DNA from 3 places in the Alteromonas sp. Cnat3-28 genome. Region 1 is predicted to be linked to each of the others. Evidence: predicted binding sites of a transcription regulator. Region 1 holds the regulator's gene; each other region holds the start of a gene.
The links. Region 1 encodes sigma-54, which starts transcription at its own class of promoters, with help from an activator protein. Its sites were predicted from a motif close to GTTGGCACGNNNNTNGNNT; they were not measured.

Region 1 (2,275 bases):
CGCGATAGGGGTATTGGAATCCTTATCACGGACCATAACGTACGAGAGACATTGGATGTTTGTGAAAAGGCGTACATTGTGAGTCATGGCGAGCTTATTGCGCAAGGAACGGCGGAACAGGTTTTAAGTAATCAAAAAGTAAGGGATGTATACCTAGGCGAACAATTCAGGCTATAGTTAATGTAACCGAATTGTCATTTTTCAGTTTCGCTCTGGTATATTCAATTTAGAGCATTTAAATAAGACGTAGATGAAATCATCTTTACAGCTAAAATTTAGCCAACAACTTACCATGACACCACAGCTTCAGCAGGCCATTAAACTGCTGCAGCTTTCTACACTTGATCTTCAACAAGAGATCCAAGAAGCGCTCGATTCTAATCCGCTATTAGAAGTTGAAGAAGGTAACGACGAGCCGCAACTAGAAAAGAACAATATCGACAACGATGACAGCGGCTCTGAGGCCACTGCTTCTGCATCTAGTGACACACTAGAAGCCGGCGATGCACTTGAGAAAAACGATCTTCCCGATGAGCTGCCAATCGACAGCACATGGGACGAATACTACTCTGCTTCATCTTCGCCAGCTCCAGGTCCATCCAATGACGACGAGCAAATCTTCCAAGGTGAGACTACTGAAGATATTCAAGAGCACCTTCTTTGGCAAATGCGCCTTACCCATTTCTCGGATACCGATCGCGCAATCGCTACAGCAATCATCGACTCTATTGACGAGTCAGGTTATTTAACCGTTACCCTTGATGATATTTTAGAAGCGGTTAACGATGATGATATGGAAGAGCCGATTGAAATGGACGAAATAGAATGTGTGCTAAAGCGCATTCAGATGTTCGACCCTATTGGTTCTGGCTCACGCTCTCCACAAGAATGTTTGATGGTGCAATTGCGTCAATTTTCAGAAGACACACCGTGGCTTGCTGAAGCGAAGCAACTGATTGAAGAGTACTCTGACTTACTGAGCAGCAAAGACTATCGTACGCTTATGCGTAAAAGCCGATTGAAAGAAGATCAGCTACGCGAGGCAATGCGTTTACTGCAAACCTTGAATCCTCGCCCAGGTAGTGCTTTAGTTACTAAAGAGCCTGAGTACGTTATTCCTGATGTCTCAGTAACCAAGAAAAATGGCCGTTGGGTGGTTGAGCTGAACCCCGACAGTCTGCCTAAGTTAAGCGTAAATCAACAATACGCTGCAATGAGTCGCCGTGCCAAGAATAGTAGCGATTCACAATTCATCCGCTCACACATGCAAGAGGCTAAGTGGTTCATAAAGAGCCTTGAATCTCGTAACGAAACCTTAATGAAGGTTGCAAACTGCATTGTGCAGCAGCAAATGGGCTTTTTTGAGCACGGCCCGGAAATGATGAAACCAATGGTGCTAAATGATGTCGCAGAAATGGTAGATATGCACGAATCCACTATTTCGCGAGTGACAACGCAAAAGTACATGCATACGCCACGTGGAATCTTCGAATTGAAGTATTTTTTCTCAAGCCACGTTGCAACAGAGTCTGGTGGTGAATGTTCATCTACAGCGATTCGTGCATTGATCAAGAAATTAGTGGCCGCTGAAAAGCCTAGCAAGCCGCTAAGTGATAGCAAGATTGCTTCATTGTTGGCCGAACAGGGCATTAAAGTTGCCCGGCGAACAATAGCAAAGTACCGGGAATCGTTGTCGATCCCGCCGTCGAACCAACGCAAAAGCCTTATTTAATCGGGCTTAATAATATAAGGAAGACGAAATATGCAAATCAACCTTACTGGTCATCATGTCGAAATCACCGACTCTTTGCGTAATTATGTCGATACGAAGTTCAGCAAACTTGAACGTCACTTTGATCACATTTCTAATGTGCATGTCATCCTGAACGTTGAAAAATTAAATCAAAAAGCCGAAGCGACCGTTCATTTAAGTGGCGCTGAAGTATTCGCATCCTCAGAAAATACCGACATGTATGCGGCGATTGACAGCATGGTTGATAAACTCGACCGGCAGGTAATCAAGCATAAGGAAAAACTGAAAAAACATTAGTAGTTAATTAAGCATGGATATACAAGCCATCGTAAGTCTGGACCGCACCGAGTGTGCGGTTCAGTGTAATAGTAAAAAGCGAATTCTTGAGATCATCGCTGATATCGCTGCCAAGCAAAACGAGAACATTGATCAGGCAACGGTACTCAACAGTTTGATGGCTCGAGAGCGTATGGGTAGTACAGGCATTGGCAATGGTATCGCCCTGCCCCACGGACGCCTGCC
Region 2 (2,275 bases), on a different contig from region 1:
GTATTGCTTGAAAAAGAATTGCAACTTATCAGTTCGCGAGACGCAGAATCTTTAATGAACTTATTAGACGAAAAGACAGCACTGTTAACGTCTATTCAGGCTCTCGATGGAAGCATTGAGCGCACAATTAGCGATCAAGGCTCAATGTCAGAAGAAGATGAAGCATTAATGGCTAATGCAAAGAAACTTCTGGACGATTGCAAATACCGCACACAAGTCAATCAAAAAGCCGTAGAGCAAGGACAGCTACGCCTCACACACTTACGTAACTTGATGATGGAAGTTCGTGCCAAAGAATCGCTCACCTATGACAAAAAAGGAAAGCCGAAAGGCGGGACTTTAGGGTCGGGAGTGAGCGCCTAATTTTTTGCGATTTCAGTAAACCCCACTCAGCGAGCTTTAACCATTAAGCCTTAACCGGTAAAAGTAAATTATACCTCTGTGAATTTGCGCATGTTTTAAGACTTCACGATACAGCCACTTGCGCAAACTCCCCTTTCGCTAACGTTTAATAATACTTAACATCCTTTACTCGGCGCGGTTTTGCGGTCGACAGATATATATCGTAAACCTGCTGCATATCTAAAGCGAGTTCGGTGACGTATGTATCTTCACCTACCGGATAGGCTTTTACGACTTCAGCGCCTCTAATGACCCCCTCTACAGATGCTCGCAATGTTTCGCTATCTATAACCAAGTGAGACAGAGACTGATTGCCTTCAATTTTTTGACCATAGACTTGTTCAGTGAGCTCTCGGTATGCATCTAATTTTGACGCTTTCATCGCCATTATAAGCTTCATGCTGTCGCTTTCGCCATGCTGAGAAGAAATCGGCGCATAGCCTACCGCCTTGAGCACGGGATAGCTTTCTGGTTCTATTGTTTCCCACTCAACGTGTTTATCAATAATGCCGCATCCACCAGTGCTTATTGCTAAACCAAGAAAGCAAGACAGCAGTAGCGATTTTGATTTATGTATTTTTTTCAAGCACATAGTTTCATTTCCAAATTGCATTATTAATAAAATCAAATGTGTAGTTACGCCGCTCTCGTCGGTGGCAGCCTTGTAACTACGAGATACCGCCATACTCGCGGTAGCAGATTTTGACGTATTTAAACTGACGCTTTTTACAAACCTTTAGCAAGATACGCGTTGCAAGATATGTGCAAGATTTGCGCCCGATTGATTTAATGGCGACGAAACCATATCAATTGGCACTCTTTTCGCATACTTCGCCTTATAATCCGGGCGCTTTGCATAGCGCAGTTAGACAAAAACCTCCAGAGGTGTGCGGTGCGACATATTAGCAAAACAACGCTGGTAACTATTTTAAATGCTGTCGTGGCGGCAACTTGCCTGTTTGCATTTTTCGTTGGGCAAGCAAATGCCGTGTGGTACGAGGCTACAGGACAGGCTGTGGTGCGAAATGGCGATAAGGAAACTGCCAGACATGCGGCTACCCAAGAGGCACTTAAGCAAGCCATGCTTTTTGCAGGCGCATCAGTTCATAGTGTCGCCAAGCTTACAAATGGTCTTCTTAAAAATGAAGAGATGACCATTCGCTCTACCGGCGAAGTTGAACAACTGGAACTAGTTGATGAAGTTTATAGCGGCGATGTGATTACGGTAAGTATTCGCGCTGACATTTTTCCAAGAGGAAAAGTGTGTGCCGCACAAAATGACCAAAAACATTTCGCTACCACACATTTCAGGGTACGTAACAGAGCGCAACTAACACAGGGGAATATTCCCAATTTCGATGCTTCATTCACCCAGCAGTTAGCGCAGGCCATGCGAAACAAAACTGAAAACCTAGATATTATCTATATCGCGCCACATACTGCAAAATTTGACAGTCGATATACTGACCAAAATGTACGCACGCTTTCAGCGCAAAGTAATACTCAATTTGTGCTGGTGGGCATGATAGATGATTTAAGCGTGACACGGGAAGAGGCTTCGGTTTTTACACCGTGGCGTGAGGGTACTTCTCGACGCTCCTTTGCTATGACCATTCAGGTCTATGACGGCATTAATGGAGGCCTGTTGTTGACTAAGTCTTATCAGAATCAAGGAGAATGGACATTCGACAGATTCGAAGATGTAGATGAATTTTCGACGAAGTTTTGGCAGTCGCTTTATGGGCAAACTGTCAACGCGACAATAGCAGAAGCGATTGAAGACATAAAAGAAGCCACTGCATGCCAGCCAATGACAGGTAGAGTGATTAATGTTGCCGGCGATAAAATTTCTGTATCTTTAGGCAGAGACAAT
Region 3 (2,275 bases), on a different contig from region 1:
TAGCCAGCCAGAAGCGGAACATCGCATTGTCTGTCTCTAAGAGGCGGGACATATATCGGAAACACTATGAGACGATGATAAAGATCGGCCCGGAAGCGTTTATTTTTAACTTCATGCCCTAACTCTCTATTCGTAGCAGCAATAATTCTAACGTCCACTTTTCGACTCTTATCCTGACCGACCACCTGGATTTCCTGATTCTGTATTACTCTCAACAATGTACCCTGAATTTCAAGCGGAAGCTCTCCAATTTCGTCCAGAAATAATGTTCCGCCATCAGCAAGTAAGAACTTACCATCGCGGTCGTTTGCGGCACTGGTAAACGCACCTTTCACGTGGCCGAAGAGTTCACTTTCTATCAGATGAACAGGAATAGCAGCGCAATTTACATATACGAGCGGTTTATTCCGCCGGTTTGATTGATAATGTAACTCACGGACCACAAGTTCTTTGCCCACACCAGTTTCACCATGCACCAAAATTGTGAGGTCGGACGAAGCTGCCAGTCGAATGGTCTGCTTTAATTTTTTTGTCGTAACACTATTTCCTATTATTTCTTCACCCTGATGATGCTCAGAGCTATTCTCATTCATTGTCCGTAATACATGCTGAGTATGAGTCTTCTGTTTATTTAACTCTCTGATATATAGCGCAGCATATAAAAGCCGGGCTGCCAGCCTGGACAGTGTGTCAACTGAAGCGGCATCAAGCGCATCATACTCATTAGGCTCCAGGCTATCGAGAGTAAGTACACCTAGCAACGTTTCATCTTTATACAAAGGAATTCCCATACAGGAATGTACGTTCATATTATGGTTATGACTTGCAATCATTCCATCATAGGGGTCTGGTAACGGCGAATCAGCTGAAAAGCGAGTGACCGCCCTCGTGCTACAGATTGCTTTTAACCGTGGATGTTGCTCTGGAATAAACCGTCGCCCCATGACGTCATCGGACAACCCTCTCTGCGCAACGGGAACAAGTGTCTCGTGTCGAAAAATCAATAGTGCTACAGCATCTGCTTTAATAGTTGCACAAACGGCAGAAATCAAACTTTCATAAAAACAATTCATCGAAACTGCGGCGGACAGATCAAGGGCAAAGTTAACCAAACTAAATTGAGATATTTTACTCATGAGACCATTTTGTATTAACAGGAACTATAGGTCATTATGACACAAACGTTCCTAATTATCCGATTAAGTAATGAGTCATTTTGACACATAGCTTAAAGAGTTATTCGTAACACATTGATACTAGGTGAAATAAAATTTGGCACACGAGTCGCATTACTCATAGCTACCAAATACTTAACGTCATTAAAGGTATGTTGATGCTTACTCAAACTCATATAGATACTGTCAAAGCGACCATTCCACTACTTGCTTCGGGAGGAACCGCAATTACCGAACATTTTTACGCCCGAATGTTTTTACATAATCCTGAGCTTAAAAATATATTTAACATGACGCATCAAAAAACAGGTCGTCAGCCAGCGGCTTTATTTAATGCGATAGCTGCATACGCTGCCAACATAGATCAGTTGGAGCTACTGACAGATTCCGTTATGCGTATTGCACACAAGCATACCAGTTTTAATATCCAGCCTGAACAGTACGCAATAGTGGGCCATCATCTGATTGAGACATTGAGAGAATTGGCTCCGGACGCGTTTACTCCTGATGTTGAAGAGGCATGGACAGCTGCATATGGTCAATTAGCAGACATTTTCATTAAAGTTGAAAGTGAATTGTATCAACAAAGAGCTGCTGTAAAAGGAGGCTGGTCTGGCTTCAGAGCCTTTTCTGTCGTCTCAAAAGAGACCGAATCCGAACTCGTAACCAGTTTTACCTTAATGCCCGTCGATGGCGGTAGTGTTATCGATTATAAACCGGGCCAGTATTTAGGAATAAAGGTGCATCCTCATGGTAGTGAGCATGATGAAATAAGGCAGTATTCACTATCAACTGCCGCGAATGGAAAAACCTATCGCATTAGTGTTAAACGGGAAGGCCTGGGTGAAATGTGTGGTGTAATGTCTAATTATCTTCATTTAAAAATAAATGTTGGCGATGAAGTCTTGGTCATGCCTCCTGCCGGGGACTTTTATCTAAAACAACTTGATACTCCGGTTATATTGATTTCTGCAGGTGTGGGTCTGACGCCCATGCAAGCGATGTTAGATTCTTTAGTAAAAGAGAACTTCGCACATCCGGTGACCTATCTTCACGCATGTAAAAATCGAAAGCAGCATTCTTTCAAAGGACATGTTGAG

Region 2: MHM87_RS05735 (flagellar assembly protein T N-terminal domain-containing protein) is a predicted target of sigma-54. The motif match lies at 1,212-1,230, and genes of this name have one in related genera.
Region 3: hmpA (NO-inducible flavohemoprotein) is a predicted target of sigma-54. The motif match lies at 1,272-1,290, and genes of this name have one in related genera.

Annotation. Positions count from the first base shown of each region.
Region 1 covers NZ_JAKREY010000020.1:14,704-16,978, forward strand. The annotation lists gene lptB (LPS export ABC transporter ATP-binding protein) at 1-177, shown strand, start outside; gene MHM87_RS16640 (RNA polymerase factor sigma-54) at 251-1,732, shown strand; gene hpf (ribosome hibernation promoting factor) at 1,763-2,050, shown strand; gene ptsN (PTS IIA-like nitrogen regulatory protein PtsN) at 2,064-2,275, shown strand, end outside.
Region 2 covers NZ_JAKREY010000004.1:78,063-80,337, reverse strand. The annotation lists gene flgN (flagellar export chaperone FlgN) at 1-363, shown strand, start outside; gene MHM87_RS05740 (LPP20 family lipoprotein) at 509-994, opposite strand; gene MHM87_RS05735 (flagellar assembly protein T N-terminal domain-containing protein) at 1,295-2,275, shown strand, end outside.
Region 3 covers NZ_JAKREY010000012.1:89,422-91,696, forward strand. The annotation lists gene norR (nitric oxide reductase transcriptional regulator NorR) at 1-1,136, opposite strand, end outside; gene hmpA (NO-inducible flavohemoprotein) at 1,334-2,275, shown strand, end outside.